One region of the Arthrobacter sp. 08Y14 genome, then DNA from elsewhere that is predicted to be linked to it. Evidence: riboswitches for the same ligand, from Rfam matches in the RefSeq annotation. Region 1 holds a riboswitch; each other region holds the start of a gene.

The links. Region 1 has a riboswitch for S-adenosylmethionine ahead of CXR03_RS03010 (hypothetical protein). Riboswitches for the same ligand answer to the same signal wherever they lie in the genome.
Region 2: linked by a shared signal. The riboswitch ahead of CXR03_RS10945 (flavin reductase family protein) and the one ahead of CXR03_RS03010 (hypothetical protein) in region 1 are both predicted to bind S-adenosylmethionine.
Region 3: linked by a shared signal. The riboswitch ahead of CXR03_RS06470 (LLM class flavin-dependent oxidoreductase) and the one ahead of CXR03_RS03010 (hypothetical protein) in region 1 are both predicted to bind S-adenosylmethionine.
Region 4: linked by a shared signal. The riboswitch ahead of CXR03_RS15030 (bifunctional o-acetylhomoserine/o-acetylserine sulfhydrylase) and the one ahead of CXR03_RS03010 (hypothetical protein) in region 1 are both predicted to bind S-adenosylmethionine.

Annotation. Positions count from the first base shown of each region.
Region 1 is NZ_PJIX01000001.1:642,533-646,315, reverse strand. Features, by position in the region: gene CXR03_RS03020 (3-hydroxyacyl-CoA dehydrogenase family protein) at 1-780, shown strand, start outside; gene CXR03_RS03015 (tyrosine-protein phosphatase) at 790-1,515, shown strand; gene CXR03_RS03010 (hypothetical protein) at 1,472-1,855, opposite strand; SAM riboswitch class IV at 1,871-2,008, opposite strand; gene CXR03_RS03005 (LLM class flavin-dependent oxidoreductase) at 2,067-3,092, opposite strand; gene CXR03_RS03000 (alpha/beta hydrolase) at 3,166-3,717, shown strand; gene CXR03_RS02995 (ATP-dependent DNA ligase) at 3,740-3,783, shown strand, end outside.
Region 2 is NZ_PJIX01000002.1:952,703-956,485, forward strand. Features, by position in the region: gene CXR03_RS10935 (nitronate monooxygenase) at 1-786, opposite strand, end outside; gene CXR03_RS10940 (PhzF family phenazine biosynthesis protein) at 797-1,633, opposite strand; SAM riboswitch class IV at 1,738-1,855, shown strand; gene CXR03_RS10945 (flavin reductase family protein) at 1,910-2,416, shown strand; gene CXR03_RS10950 (hypothetical protein) at 2,637-3,257, shown strand; gene aspS (aspartate--tRNA ligase) at 3,368-3,783, opposite strand, start outside.
Region 3 is NZ_PJIX01000001.1:1,340,433-1,344,215, forward strand. Features, by position in the region: gene CXR03_RS06460 (ABC transporter ATP-binding protein) at 1-791, opposite strand, end outside; gene CXR03_RS06465 (hypothetical protein) at 1,022-2,056, opposite strand; SAM riboswitch class IV at 2,014-2,128, shown strand; gene CXR03_RS06470 (LLM class flavin-dependent oxidoreductase) at 2,164-3,585, shown strand; gene CXR03_RS06475 (alpha/beta fold hydrolase) at 3,712-3,783, shown strand, end outside.
Region 4 is NZ_PJIX01000003.1:584,020-587,802, forward strand. Features, by position in the region: gene CXR03_RS15025 (VOC family protein) at 374-1,033, opposite strand; SAM riboswitch class IV at 1,202-1,317, shown strand; gene CXR03_RS15030 (bifunctional o-acetylhomoserine/o-acetylserine sulfhydrylase) at 1,389-2,705, shown strand; gene CXR03_RS15035 (homoserine O-acetyltransferase) at 2,795-3,783, shown strand, end outside.

The DNA.
Region 1 (3,783 bases):
TGCACGGCCGGAGCAACAGTAGTGGTGGTGGAGCGCGACGACGACGCCGCCTCCGCCGCTTATGACCGCGTCGCCGGCGCATTGGCCAAGAGCGTCGAGCGCGGCACCGTTTCCGAAAGCCTGGCCGACCTGACCGCGCGGCTGTCCGTTTCCACGAACTATGCGGCGTTCTCCGGTGCCGGGTTGGTGGTGGAGGCAGTGCCGGAGGATTTCGGACTGAAGGCAGCAGCCCTGGTTGCGGTCGAGGAGCAGCTGGGATCCGAGGCTTGGCTGGCGTCCAACACGTCTTCACTGTCCGTCTCCGGCCTGGCGGAAAAGCTGCAGCGCCCGGAGCGGTTTTGCGGGCTGCACTTTTTCAACCCGGTGCCCGCCTCCACCCTGATCGAGGTGGTGCTGGGCAAACAGACCTCCGGGGAGCTGGCCGAAGCCGCCGCCGCCTGGGCCCAGGACCTCGGCAAGACGCCCGTCGTCGTGAACGATGCCCCCGGCTTTGCCAGCTCCCGGCTGGGAGTGGCCATCGCGTTGGAAGCCATGCGCATGGTGGAGGAGGGCGTGGCCACGGCAGAGGATATCGATGCCGCCATGGTCCTGGGCTACAAGCACCCCACAGGTCCGCTGCGGACCACCGACATTGTGGGTCTGGACGTGCGCCTGGGCATTGCCGAGTATCTTGCCGAAACCCTTGGTCCGCGGTTTGAACCGCCGCAGATCCTCCGCGACAAGGTGGCGCGCGGCGAGCTCGGCCGGAAGTCCGGCAAGGGCTTCTTCGACTGGTCCTAGAAGGGCGTGATGGGCAACCGGGATGTGGAGTGGGAAGGCGCGGCGAATGCCCGTGACCTGGGCGGCATCCCGGTTGCCGGCGGCGGCTCCGTGGCACCCGGCCGGATCTTCCGGATGGGCCGGTCCGAATGGCTCACCGGGCGGGGCTGGGCGCAGGCCCGCGACGCCGGCGTCCGCACCGTCATCGACCTCCGCAACGACGTGGAGCAGGGCCGCCGGGACACCGACCCGGAAGTGAGCCCCGACGCCGCCGCAGGCATCACGTTCCTGACCCGGCCCACCCAGGAAGCGAACGATCCCGACTTCACCGCTTTGTGCGGCCCGTACATGGACTCGCCCAAGTGGTACCGGGAGAACCTGCGCCGCTGGCCGGAGAAGATCGCCGCCGTCGTTCAGGCCCTGGCAGACGCCGACGACGGCGCGGTGGTGATCCACTGCTCCGCCGGCCGGGACCGCACCGGGCTCGTCGCCATGCTGCTGCTCCAGCTGGCCGGGGCATCACCGGAGGCCATTGCCGACGACTATGAGGAGGCGGTCCGCGGCATTAATGCCTTCCACGCCACGCAGGTGCATCCGAGGGAAAAGCCGCTGACCTCCGAGCAGGAAGACGCGCGGGTGGCCGACGGACGGCGGGAACTGCTCCGCGCCCTGGACGGGCTGGACGCGGAACAGTACCTGCGCTCAGCTGGGCTTAGCCCCGCTGAGCTTGGGCGTCTTCGGAGTCGTTTGCGTTGAGCTGTTTACAGGGATGGACCCTTTCCGGCGTCGCCAAGTAGAAAAAAGAGCGCCGTGCGGGGCTGTCAAAGCCTCCGGGCACCAGCAGCGACGAATAGCGTGCGCACCACTGTACCTGGCCGTTGGAATGGGCCAGCGCCTGCGACAGGGAAGGCAGGTCGTGGAACCACATCAGCTGCTGCTCGCCGTCCACGACCAACTGGATCAGGTCCAGATCGAGATCGACGTAGGCCTGGGCATCCACCCAGTCATCGTAAACAGCCAGGCGCTTGCCGTGAATGAGGTGGACGTTGTGGCCGGGGGTGTAGCTGATGCAGCGGGCGCCACTGGAGATACTCACAGTGTGTTCCTTTACGGTTTGTCCTTGCCCGCACCGGTTGGCCGCGGGCCGCTTCGTCATCCGAACCACCCGCCGAACAATGGGGTTGGTGTGAGGCCAGTCGGAGCTTTTACGGACCCGGATTCCTCCGGGCGTTGGCCACCTCTCGTGAAGCTGACACCACCATAGCGCATGCCGGTGACAGCCGGGAACCGCCGCCGTGCCGGAGGCATCAGCGCCAGCCGGCCGCCGGCGCGACATGCTTCACGATGTTCTCCAGCAGCTGCACGTTGTAGTCCACGCCCAGCTGGTTGGGCACCGTCACCAGAAGCGTGTCCGCAGCCTGAACCGCGGCGTCCGCGGCAAGCTGGGCGGCAATGACATCAGGTTCGCCAATGTAGCTCTTGCCGAACCGGGCCAGACCGCCGTCGAGCCGCCCCACCTGGTCGCGTCCCTCGGCTTGGGCGCGCAGCCCAAAATACCGGCGGTCGGTGTCGGTCACCAGCGGAATGACGCTGCGGCTGACGGACACCCGCGCAGTCCCCTCATGTCCCGCATCGGCCCAGGCCTTGCGGAACACCGCAATCTGCTCGGCCTGGAGCTCATCGAAGGGAACTCCGGTATCCTCCGTCAGCAGGGTGGAGCTCATCAGGTTCATGCCCTGTTCGCCGGTCCACTTGGCCGTCGCCCGGGTTCCGGAACCCCACCAGATCCGTTCTGCGAGGCCGGGGGACTGCGGATCGATGGCCAGCGCGTCGGAACTGCCGGTCATCATCGGATCCGCGTTCGCCAGGCCTGCGCCGGCAATCGCCGCCCGGAACACCAGTGTGTGCTTGCGGGCCTCATCCGCATCGGTGCTGTCCCCGGTGGGAACGTAGCCAAATGCCTCATAGCCGCGCAGCGCGGGCTCGGGTGAACCTCGGCTCAGGCCCAGCTGAAGCCTGCCGCCGCTGATCAGATCCGTGGCCGCCGCTTCTTCGGCCATGTACAGCGGATTTTCGTAGCGCATATCGATCACCGCCGTGCCCAGTTCAAGCCGGTGAGTCCGTGCGGCCATGGCGGACAGCAGGGGGAACGGCGCAGCGAACTGCGGGGCGAAGTGGTGGACCCGAAGGAAGGCTCCGTCAATGCCAACTTCCTCGGCTGCCACCGCCGTTTCAACGGTCTGCAGCAGGGCGTCACGGGCGGTGCGGACAAAGGAACCCTGCACGTCGCGGTAATGTCCAAAGGACAGGAAACCGATCTTCTTCATGTTCATTGACAGCACCGGTTTCCGAGCAGATATTCCCGGCTGCCGGCTCCCCGGCACCACAGGATGAGAGGCGAACAGCATGCACCTGACCATGGTCCCGGGGATCGGCGGTTCCAATGATGAGCACTGGCAAAGCCGGTGGCAGGACGGTGCCGCGGACGTGTCCCGGATTTCGCCGTCGTCGTGGGATGACCCGAACCTGGAGAACTGGATGGACGCGCTCGACGACGCCGCCGGCTCCCGCGGCGGTGACACCATCCTCGTGGCCCACAGCCTGGGCTGCCTGGCCTCCGCCGAATGGCTGCTGCGCAACCCGAAACGCGCCCGGGGCGTGCTGCTGGTAGCCCCGCCGGATCCGGCCGAGCCGGCCTTCCCGGACACTGCCGGATCTTTCCGGGACCCGCGGTTGGAGCCGCTTCCGGTGCCCGGACTGATGGTTGCCAGCGAAAACGATCCCTACTGCACCCTCCCCGGAGCACGGCTGCTGGCCCAGGCCTGGGGTGTCCCCGTGATCGACGCCGGAGCACTGACCCACATCAATGATGAAAGCGGCATCGGGAACTGGCAGCAGGGCCGGGACCTGCTGACCGCGTTTGCCGCAGGGCTGGGCGTTTCCATTCCCCTCGGCTGAAAACCGGGTAAGAATGGGGTCCATGAAACTTCCGGTAATGCCGCCCGTAGCCCCCATGCTGGCCAA
Region 2 (3,783 bases), on a different contig from region 1:
GCTGAGCAGCAGCAGTGTTCCCACTTGGACGGCACCTGCCCCGGCGGCCAGAGCTGCGGACGCGTCCTCCGGGGTGGAAATCCCTCCCGCGGCTACCAACGGGAGCGGGCAGGCTTCTCGAACCTGGTCCAGCAGGCCAGTTAATGAGACCTTCCCCGGCACCTTCCCGCTGTCAAGGGTTCCCCGGTGTCCGCCGGCTTCCGGGCCCTGCACGCACAGGACGTTCGCTCCGGCAGCTGCCGCCGCGCGCGCCTCGCCGGCATCGGTGACCGTCACCACGCTGCAGATTCCCTGCGCGGCAAGTTCGGCAAAGACCGCCGGTTCCGGCAATCCGAAGGTGAAGGACACTACCGGGACCCGCTCCCGGAGGACCAGCTCCAGCTTGGCTTGCCAGGCGTCGTCGTCGTTGGGGTTCGGCATCCCGGGTTCGGGGACCGTGGTTCCGGCTGGCCCCTGTCCTGCTGCTGTGACCAGGTGCTCACGGAAGATCAGGGCCGCTTCGATTTTTCGAGCCCGGGCTGCCGCCTTCCCTGCAGCCTGATCCTGCGCGGCAACCGGGTAGGTGTTGGCAGCATCCGGAACGAAGAGGTTCAGGCCAAAGGGCCGGCCGCTCAGCCTGCGCAGCTGGGTAATCTGGTCCGCCACGGTGCCTGTGCTCTTGTAACCGGCGGCCAGGAAGCCGAGCCCGCCGGCCTCCCCCACTGCAGCAGCCAGCTCCGGGGTGGAAGGCCCCCCGGCCATGGGTGCACCGATAACCGGAAGGGCAAGCGAGTTTAGGGTGAACATGGTGCCCGATTTACAGTGTGACGGTGCCGTCAATGCAGGTGACCGTGGATCCGCCCACCCAGATTTTGCGGTCCCGGGTGAAGACCCGGACCCGGCCGGAGCGCTGGACGGCAGTGCCCTGGGTGACGACGTAGCGTTCCGGTGCCAGTGAGGCTCCGATCAGCCACTGGGCGAGTCCGGCGTTGAGGCTGCCGGTGACCGGATCCTCTGCAATACCGAGACCCGGTACGAAGGCGCGCACTTCAAAGTCTGTTTCCGCGTCCGCCGGCTGCGCGCCAATGACGCCCACGCGCAGGTTGCCCATGATCACGGGATTCGGGTTCAGCGCCAAGACGGTTGCGGCGTCCCGGAGCAGCAGTCCCAGCCAGCCGGGTCCGTTGTCGATCCAGTTGGAGGCGAGGATCTGCTCCGGTTCCAGGCCCAGCGCCTGCCGGGCCTGGTCCAGGACATCGTCCTCCAGCTCACCGGAGCGCAGCAGGGGCGGAGCGGCAAACGCCGCGATCCCGGCATTGGCGTGCAGCGTCACGAGTCCTATGCCGCATTCCTGTACGACGACGTCGGGGTACCGGCGCTTGGCCCCGGTCTCCAGCCAGGCGTGGCACGTGCCCAGCGTAGGGTGTCCGGCGAAGGGAATCTCCCCGCCGGGGGTGAAGATCCGGACCCGGTAGTCGGCCCCGTCCACAGTGGGCGGCAGGACGAAGGTGGTCTCGGAAAGGTTGGTCCACCGGGCGAAGGAGGCCATCTCAGCATCCGTCAGCCCTTCCGCTTCGAGCACCACCGCCAGCGGGTTGCCCAAATACGGTTCGCTGCCGAAAACGTCCACCTGTTTAAACCACCGCTGTCTCATTCTTCACACTGTATCCCTTCATCCCCATGACTTTTATGAAGCGGAGTTTACGAACTGTGGCGGGGGTTTGTGTCCCGGTGCTGCCCGGCCTACGTTGGAGCAAGAATCAAGAGTTCCAGCCACGGGCCCTGGCCGGCTGGACGGCAACCCTCTCGCCGTAGCGGGGTGCTCCAGGTGACGATTCGGCCGCCCGGTTTCCAACCGGCCCGGCAAGTACCGCGCTTCGCTACCGACGTATCGGGTTACCGGGCGCTTGAGGCAGAGGATCTTTTGAGCATGGCACTTTTGACCGACCTTCAGCCCGCTGCATTGCGCCGGGCGTTCTCCCGTTTTCCGTCCGGCGTTGCCGCCCTGTGCGCGGTCATCGACGGCGAGCCGCAGGGCCTGGTTGCTTCTTCCTTCACGGTGGGCGTTTCCATGGATCCGCCGCTGGTGATGTTTGCCGTGCAGAACACGTCCCGCACATGGCCGGTGCTGCGGGGCTCGGCCCGGATTGGCGTGTCGATTTTGGGTTCCGATCACGAGGGCGTCTGCAAACAGATTGCGTCCAGGGCCGGAAACCGCTTCGCCGGACTGGATCTGCACACGGATGACTCCGGATCATTGTTCCTGGACCGGGCCGCCCTCTGGCTTGAGTGCTCTGTGGAGAATGAGGTTCCGGCCGGGGACCATCAGGTGGTTCTGCTACGGGTGCACGGCCATGCCTCACACGACGATGCCCATGAGCCCCTGATATTCCACGGTTCAGCGTTTCGCCGTCTGGGCGTTCCCGAATTCGCCTGACCGGCAGAAATGTGTCGGCACCGGAAATACGGAGCCGGGAATTGTTTCCACGCGTTTATGACAGCGGCCGTCCGTTACCAATCCTTTACATTCGAAGCCGGCTCCACTATCGTTCTTCGGATTACTTCGGAAGGAAGTAGCGGAGATGACCAGAAACAGAAATGCCAATGGAACATCACGGAATAAGGCAAGGCCCGGCAGAGCGTCGGATTTGCCGTTTATGCATAAGGCCCTGCTTCCCGCAGCGGCGCTGGGTCTGGTGCTGACAGGATGCAGCGCCCAGGAGGAGCCCGAGGCCGCTTCCTCTAAACCGGCCACATCGTCAGCCACAGCCGGGGAGACCGCCACGGCCTCCCCCAAAGCCGGTTCGTCCAGCCGGAGCAGCATCGGCGTGGAACTGCCCCCGGGAAGCACGGAGCCTCCTGCCCCCAGCGACCCCGCCATGCTGGCACTGTTCCGGGCGGACAATCCCATCAGCCTCGAGAGCTACTTCCAGCAAAATCCCCAGGGGCGCCCTCTCAACGCGAGCCTCATGCTCGAGGAACCCGGCACCGGGAGGAGCACCTTCGATCTGCCCGCAATGGAACCGGGGACCAGCTTCAGCGTGTACCTCACCTGTAACCAGCCCGGGGACTACAGCATCGAGGTTCGGGACGCTGATTCAAACCCAGTGACCGCTTCCAGCAGCAACAATTGCAATTGGCCGGTCCTAACGTCTTTTGAACACATCGTCACACCCGATCAAACCCCGGCGTCCATCACAGTGGACGGGCCGGACGGAGATTACTGGCTTGTTGTCTACAATTTGCCGGTCCCCACTATGGCGCCCGCACCGGGCTAAAACAGGCTGCCGGAATAATTCACCCAAATTTACCGGCGCGTCGAAAGATGAAGGTGCCCGGCCGCATCAGCGGCCGGGCACCTTCATCATTCTGGAATCCTGCGAAAGACCTAGTCCTTCTTGGCGTCGTCCTTCTTGGCTTCAGCCTTCTTTTCCGGCTTGAAGTCCACGCCGGCTTCCTTGCGCTGCTGGGCAGTGATCGGAGCCGGAGCCTGGGTCAGCGGGTCATAGCCGCCGCCGGACTTCGGGAAGGCAATGACGTCGCGGATGGATTCGCTGCCCGAAAGCAGCGCGACCACACGGTCCCAGCCGAAGGCGATGCCGCCGTGGGGCGGTGCGCCGTACTTGAATCCTTCAAGCAGGAACCCGAACTTCTCCTGGGCGTCTTCCTGCGACAGGCCCATGACCTTGAAGACGCGCTCCTGCACATCGCGCTGGTGGATACGGATGGAGCCGCCGCCAATTTCGTTGCCGTTGCAGACAATGTCATAGGCGTAGGCCAGAGCCGATGCGGGATCCGTGTCGA
Region 3 (3,783 bases), 700 kb from region 1:
AGCTCGCCGCGCATTCGGGCCAGCTCGGCCGAGGCGCGGTTCCGCGGGCGCGGGCCGGGCACGGTGATGGTGTCCGTAATGGTGGCTCCGGCAACACCGGGCTCCCTGCCCAGGACGATGATGCGGTCTGCCAGCTGGAGGGCTTCATCCACGTCGTGGGTTACCAGCAGCACCGTGGTGGGGGTGGCCCGGTGAACCGAGAGCAGCAGGTCCTGCATCTTCAGCCGGGTCAGGGCATCCAGTGCACCGAACGGTTCATCCAGCAGGAGCACGCCGGGCGTGCGGGCCAGGGCCCGGGCAAGAGAGGCGCGCTGCGCCATGCCGCCGGAAACTGCCCGGGGACGGTGTTTGGCGAATGCGGCCAGTTCCACCAGCTCCAGCAGTTCGGCCACCTTGGCCTTGCCGTTCTTGGCGCTGATGCCCTTGGGCAGGCCCATGGCGATGTTGGCCTGCAGGGTTTGCCAGGGCAGCAGCCGCGGTTCCTGGAACGCGACGGCGCATCGGTCATCAATGCCGCGGACGGGTGTTCCGTTGATCCGGACTTCCCCGGTGGTTGGAGCGTCCAGGCCGGCTGCGGCCCGCAGGAGCGTGGACTTTCCGCAGCCGCTGGAGCCCAGGATGGCCAGGACTTCGCCGGCATGTACGTCAAAGGTGATGTCCCGCAGCACCTGGTGGGTTTCACCGCCCGAGCCGAAAGCGCGGCCAAGGGAGGAAAAGGAAACGGGAAGGGCGGAGCCGGCGGCGCGCGTTTGGGGCGGCGCGGCAGGGGACTGTGAAGCCAGAGCGGTCATGTTAACTCTCCATCGGTCCTGGCAGTAGCACCCTACGGATAACGCCTTGGGCCGGGAGGCCTCCTGCGGTGTTGTCCTCGCTATCGCCGTCCCTCAAGGAGGAGGTACGGCAACCAGGGTTGCTGCGGCTTCACTGATCCAGGTCTCTCAGCCGCTCGGGATGGTCAAGAGCAACTAAACGCGCGATTGCGGAAACCGGCAAGTCCCCCGCGTAATATTTCGACGCCCCGTCAGGAGCGCAGGCTCTGCAGCGCCGGATGCGCCGCCAGTCCGTGTTCGCCGTACAGGGCCCAGACCAGATACGCGATGGCCAGCGGTGCTTCGGGCCCGCCGATCAGGAGGGGCTCATAAGAATAGAACTCCAGTACCAGACTGCAGTTTTCAGGTTCCGGGTAGCAGGCGGAAATCTGCGAATAGGGAAAGCTGAGCCATCTTCCGTTCACCTGGGCAATAATCTTGCGGTCTGTCAGGAACATTTGCGTGTGTTGTTTTTCCCGCCATTGTTGAAGCGATACCGCCTGGGCTGCACGCCGCCGGGAACGATTGGCGAGAGCCGTCAGCCCAACACCTGCAAGGACAAAGGAAGGCCGGCCCCAGAAGAATCCGGACGTGTGAACATAAGTTCCGTTGAGGCCGTAAAAACGCGCATAATCGGCGTTTATGAAAAGGTGAACCGATTCCCCCGGTTCCAGCACAACTCCCCACACCTCTTGGGTTGGAGGGGCCTGCCCCCGGCGAAGCCCGTCCGTCAGAACCCGTGCCGCGGACCACGCTTCGTCATACGTCCGCTGTAAATCGGCCTGAGCCCTCTCGGCTTTATTGAGATGACCTCCGGAGCGGCGGTGGGCGCGGAATGTTCGGTGCCCGTTCTGAATGACCTTTATCAGCAGATAAATGCCCAGGAATATGCATCCGGCGAATAGGGCCAGCACTATGAGGCCCTTGGGGATGACGCCCAACGCGGAAGCGGCCACGGCATTCAGGACAAGCGGACCAAAGAACCAAACCACCGCAATTCCTGCCAAGGGCACTATCCAGCCGACGTGATTCTTCATGGGGGTGACCGTAGCGCTGCACGGGGGCGGGGGAAAGAGAAATTGCCGCTTGTGGACAAGTGCAGCAGGCAGGCCGGCGGATTCATGACCGCAGGTTAACGGCTGCGGTTCACACAGTGTCATGTATTTCCCCTGCCCGTCCGGGTATGCAAATACTGGTGGCGAAGGATCATGAGTCCCAACGAAAAGCTCTGGCTGGTTGGGCGGCAACCCTCTTTCCGTAGCGGGGTGCCCCAGATGAGGATCCGGCCGTGTCGCGTCCGCGAACGGCAAGTACGGCGCCCCAGCGGGTGCGTCCCGTCCCGAAGGATTTCCCTGTGTCCGAATCATCTTCCTCAACACATCAGAACAGCCGGCGGCAGATCCGGTTCAACGCCTTTGACATGAACTGCGTGGGCCATCAGTCTCCGGGACTGTGGCGCCATCCGCAGGACCAGTCCGCGAACTACACGGACCTCCGCTATTGGGCCAACCTGGCCCAAACCTGCGAGCGCGGATTGTTTGACGGCATCTTTATCGCAGACGTCCTGGGCACCTATGACGTGTATGGAAACTCCAACGAGGCCACACTGCGGCAGGGCACCCAGGTGCCGGTGAATGACCCGCTGCTTTTGGTCTCCGCCATGGCACTGGTCACCGAGAACCTCAGCTTCGGCATCACCGCGGGAACAGCCTATGAACACCCCTACCCCTTTGCGCGGCGCCTCTCCACCCTGGACCACCTCACCAACGGCCGGGTTGGCTGGAACGTGGTCACCGGCTACCTGCCCTCGGCGGCCCGCAACATGGGTGCCGAAGACCAGCTTGAGCACGACGAGCGCTACAACCACGCGGATGAATACCTCGAGGTGATCTACAAGCTGCTGGAAGGCTCCTGGGAGGATGACGCCGTCGTCCGGGACAAGGACAGCGGCATCTTCACCGACCCGGCGAAGGTGCATGACATCAACCATGAGGGCAAGTACTTCAAGGTTCCCGGCATCCATATCAGTGAGCCGTCACCGCAGCGCACTCCGGTGATCTTCCAGGCCGGCGCCTCGCCGCGGGGCATTGCCTTTGCGGCCGGCAATGCCGAGGCCGTCTTCGTGGGCGCGCCCACGAAGGAAAAGCTCAGGGCCACGGTCACCCGGATTCGTGATGCCGCCGAAGCTGCCGGCCGGGACCGCCACTCCATCCGGATCTACACGCTGCTGACCATCATCACCGCGGCAACATCAGAGGAAGCCGAAGCCAAGCATTTGGACTACCAGCGGTACGCCAGCGACGAGGGCGCCCTGGCCCTGATGTCCGGCTGGCTCGGCGTGGACCTGTCCACCTACAACCTGGACGAGCCGCTGGGCAATGTGCAGTCCAATGCGATCCAGTCTGCCTCGGACAACTTCCAAAAAGCGAAGGACGACGGCGAACCCTGGACGGTGCGCGACATCGCCGAATCCGCGGGGATCGGCGGGCTGGGTCCGCGGCTGGTGGGCTCGGGGTCCGACGTCGCCGAGGAGCTCATCCGGTGGGTGGAAGAGACCGATGTGGACGGCTTCAACCTGGCCTACGCCATTACCCCGGGTACCTTCGAGGACGTGGTGGAGTTTGTGGTGCCGGAGCTGCAGAAGCGCGGTGCCTACCGGACGGAATATACCCCGGGGACGCTGCGCCACAAGCTCTTCGGTGCCGGTGACAAGCTGCCCGAAAACCACCGCGGCGCGTCCTTCCGTCTGCAGCCGGCAGGGACTCCGGCACGCTGAGGGTTCCGCCGTCCGGCCGGAGGTTTGCGGGGCGGGTTCCGGGCGGGGCCATTGACCGGGGACCGACTGCCTCCTTACGTTTGAAGGGTCCGCGCAGTGAACCCCTTTAGCGAGCAGGAGTCCGCTATGGAACCCTCACCCAGCGCCACCGGCATGGCCCTTTCCGCCGACGGCACCCGCATCGCCTGGTCCCGGCAG
Region 4 (3,783 bases), on a different contig from region 1:
AAAGGTGCGCGGATGCCCACAGCGGCAGCGATTCAGGGTCCGGCCCGCCCAAAAGGTGCGCGGATGCCCAAAGCGGCAGCGGCTCAGGGGTCCGGCTCGCCCAGAAAGTGCGCGGATGCCCAAAGCGGCAGCGGTTCAGGGTCCAGCCCGCCCGAAAGGTGCGCGGATGCCCACAGCGGCAGCATTTACCCAACTGGTTCCGCCGCCGGCGGGAAAGGCGACCACTTTGGGCAGGCGCATCCGGATTGGGATTCTGCTGCCGGTGCGGACCGGCAGCGATTTCCCGAAAGGTGCGCGGATGCCCAAAGCGGCAGCGGATCAGGGGTCCGGCCCGCCCAGAAAGGTGCGCGGATCCCCCAAAGCGGCAGCAGAACTAGATCTCGACGAGGCCCTTGGCCGTGTTGAACGTGACGGACATGATGCCGGGAGTTCCCTTGGGGGAAATCCACGTGACGCCCACGTTCTCCAGCGGTTCCTCGGCCGGGGTGCCCAGCCACTGCGCCACACGGTCAGCGGAGCCGGCAATGGTCAGCGAGTCCAGCTTCACGGCACCGGGCATGCCGGGCAGGGCAGCCGAGGGGTGCAGTTCCTCGGTTCCGTCATCCCAGCGCAGCATGTACGGCACCTGGGGGTCGGCGATCAGGCCGTTGATGCCGATCTGCCGCCAGGTCAGTTCCTGGCCGTCGGGGAACTTCCGGTTACCCGGAACGGAGAGCCGTCCAAGCCGTTCTTCAAAGGGGGTGAGGTCATCCACAGCCACGCACCAGCCCATCCAGCCGCCGCCGCACTCCGAGCGCTGGCGCACTGCCTGGCCGAAGGGAGCCTTGTCCGAGGCCGGGTGGTTGAGGGCTTCCACCACCTCGACGTACTGATGGTTGGCCAGGGGAAGGATCATGTTCCGCGTACCAAAACGCGGATGGACGCCGCCCTTGACGAAGTCCGCTCCCAGAGCGTCTGCGATCCTCTCTGTCGTGGCCAAAAGACCGTCGGATTCACTGGCATAAGATACATGGTCCAAGCGCATGCGGCCCATAATGGCACGTTGTGACCCGCGTCTCGACTTAGGGCCACCTAAGGCGCCGAAGACGCTTTCCCCGCAGCCGCCGGGAAAAGGTACGCGCCCATCCGTGCCGCCGACGCCCGGGAAATGATCCGTCACACTCCTTGCAGGCGCCGGACTTATCCGTTTTCATAGGGGATAGGTCATGAGTGCCAGCAGATAGCCCCGGCTTGCTGGCCGGCAACCCTCCAACCGCGGTGGGGTGCCCCGGGTGAAGACCTGGCCCTGCCTCAACGGATGCAGGGCAAGCGCGGGTCCCACGTGGCTGCCGGTTACCTTGTTCCGGCCGGAAGTCTCTGTGCGGCCCTTAGGTTATGGGAGCTAAGCAGTGTCAGAAAACTGGTCCTTTGAAACCCGTTCCATCCATGCCGGCCAGGAGCCCGACGCCGTTACCGGCGCCCGCGCCCTGCCTATTTACCAGACATCGTCCTTTGTCTTTCCCAGTGCGGAAGCAGCAGCCAACCGGTTCGCCTTGGCTGAGCTTGCCCCCATCTACACCCGCATCGGCAACCCCACCCAGGAAGCGGTGGAAAACCGGATCGCTTCCCTTGAAGGCGGGATCGGGGCACTGCTGCTCGCCTCCGGGCAGGCCGCGGAAACCTTCGCCATCCTCAACGTGGCCGAAGCCGGGGACCACATCGTTGCCAGCCCCAGCCTTTACGGCGGAACGTACAACCTGTTCAAGCACACGCTGAAGAAGTTCGGCATCACCACAACGTTCGTGGCCGATCCGGACAATCTGGAGCAGTGGCGGGCGGCGGTGCAGCCCAACACCAAGGCCTTCTTCGGCGAGGTGGTCTCCAACCCCCGCCAGGACGTGCTGGACATCGAGGGCATCAGTGCGGTGGCGCATGAGGCCGGCATTCCCCTGATCGTGGACAACACGCTCTCCACCCCGTACCTGATCCGGCCCATCGAGTGGGGCGCGGACATTGTGGTGCACTCGGCCACCAAGTACCTCGGCGGGCACGGTACCGCCATTGCGGGCGTCATCGTGGATTCGGGCAACTTTGACTTCGGTGCCGATCCGGAGAAATTCCCCGGCTTCAACACCCCGGATGAGAGCTACAACGGGCTCGTCTATGCCCGTGACCTGGGTGCCAGCGGCATTCTGGGTGCCAACCTCGCCTACATCCTCAAGGCGCGGGTCCAGCTGCTCCGCGATCTTGGCTCCTCCGTGTCCCCGTTCAACGCGTTCCTCATTGCCCAGGGCCTGGAAACCCTGAGCCTGCGCATGGAGCGGCACGTGAGCAACGCCGTCGCGGTGGCCAACTGGCTGGAAGGGCACGACGACGTCGTCTCCGTCGCCTATGCGGGCCTGGAATCCAGCCCGTGGTTCGAGCGCGGACGCCATTACGGGCCGCGCGGAACGGGCGCCATTGTCTCCTTCGAGATCAACGGCGGCATCGACGCCGGCAAGCGGTTCGTGGATGCCCTGGACCTGCACTCCCATGTGGCGAACGTGGGCGACGTGCGCTCCCTGGTCATTCATCCGGCGTCGACCACCCACAGCCAGCTGGGGGCCGAGGCGCAGCTGGCAGCGGGAGTCAGCCCCGGGCTGGTCCGGCTGTCCGTAGGCATTGAGCACATTGACGACATTATTGCGGACCTCGACGCCGGGTTCCGGGCAGCCAAGGGAGCGTAGCGGGCAGCGTGACACTTCCTTCTACCTCAAACGCTGCCGGAACCGCCGGCGGTACCGTACCGCAGCACTCCGCCCCCGCCGGGGACGGGGTGCTGCGGCATGCGCGCATCGGCAGCCTGCATCTGGAAACAGGAGGCTACCTGCCGGACGTTTCCCTTGCCTACGAGACGTGGGGGACCCTCAACGCGGATGCAAACAATGCCGTGCTGGTGGCCCACGCCCTCACCGGCAGCACCCATGTGGCCAGGGGCAGCAGCGGCGAGGACGGCTGGTGGGACGCACTGGTGGGTCCGGGCAAGACGGTGGACACTGACCGGTACTTTGTCGTCTGCATCAACATGCTCGGCGGCTGCTACGGATCCTCCGGACCATCGTCGCCGGATCCGCAGGGGCTCCCCTGGGGGTCGCGGTTTCCCTTTGTCACGATCCGGGACTCCGTTCGCGCCGAGGCGCGCCTGGCCGACCAGCTGGGAATCCGCGTCTGGCACACCGTGCTCGGCGGTTCCCTGGGCGGCGCCCGTGCCCTGGAATGGGCCGCCACCGAGCCCGGCCGAGTGCAGCGCTGCGCCGTCATTGCGTGCACCGCTGCCAGTTCCGCGGAGCAAATTGCCTTTGGCCAGGCGCAGCTGGAAGCCATCCGCCTGGATCCGGATTTCAACGGCGGCGACTATTACAACGGCAGGGCTCCCGTTGCCGGTCTTGGCCTCGCCCGCCGGATCGCCCACATTACCTACCGCTCCGAAGCTGAGTTGGAGTACCGCTTTGGCAACGGAGCGCAGCTGCAGGAGGACCCGCTGGGGTCCGCGCTGCCGGCGGCACGCGGGCGTTATGCGGTGGAGAGCTACCTGGACCATCAGGCGCGGAAGCTCGCAGACCGGTTCGACGCCAACAGCTACCTGCTGCTGACCGAGGCCCTGATGAGCCACGATGTGGCCCGCGGCCGCGGATCGGTGCGCCAGGCGCTGGCCAACGCCGGTGCCGAATTCTTCATAGCCGCCGTGGATTCGGACCGGCTCTACCTTCCGCAGCACTCCTACGAACTGGCAGCGGCTCTGCCCCGGAAGACCGGTGTGCACAT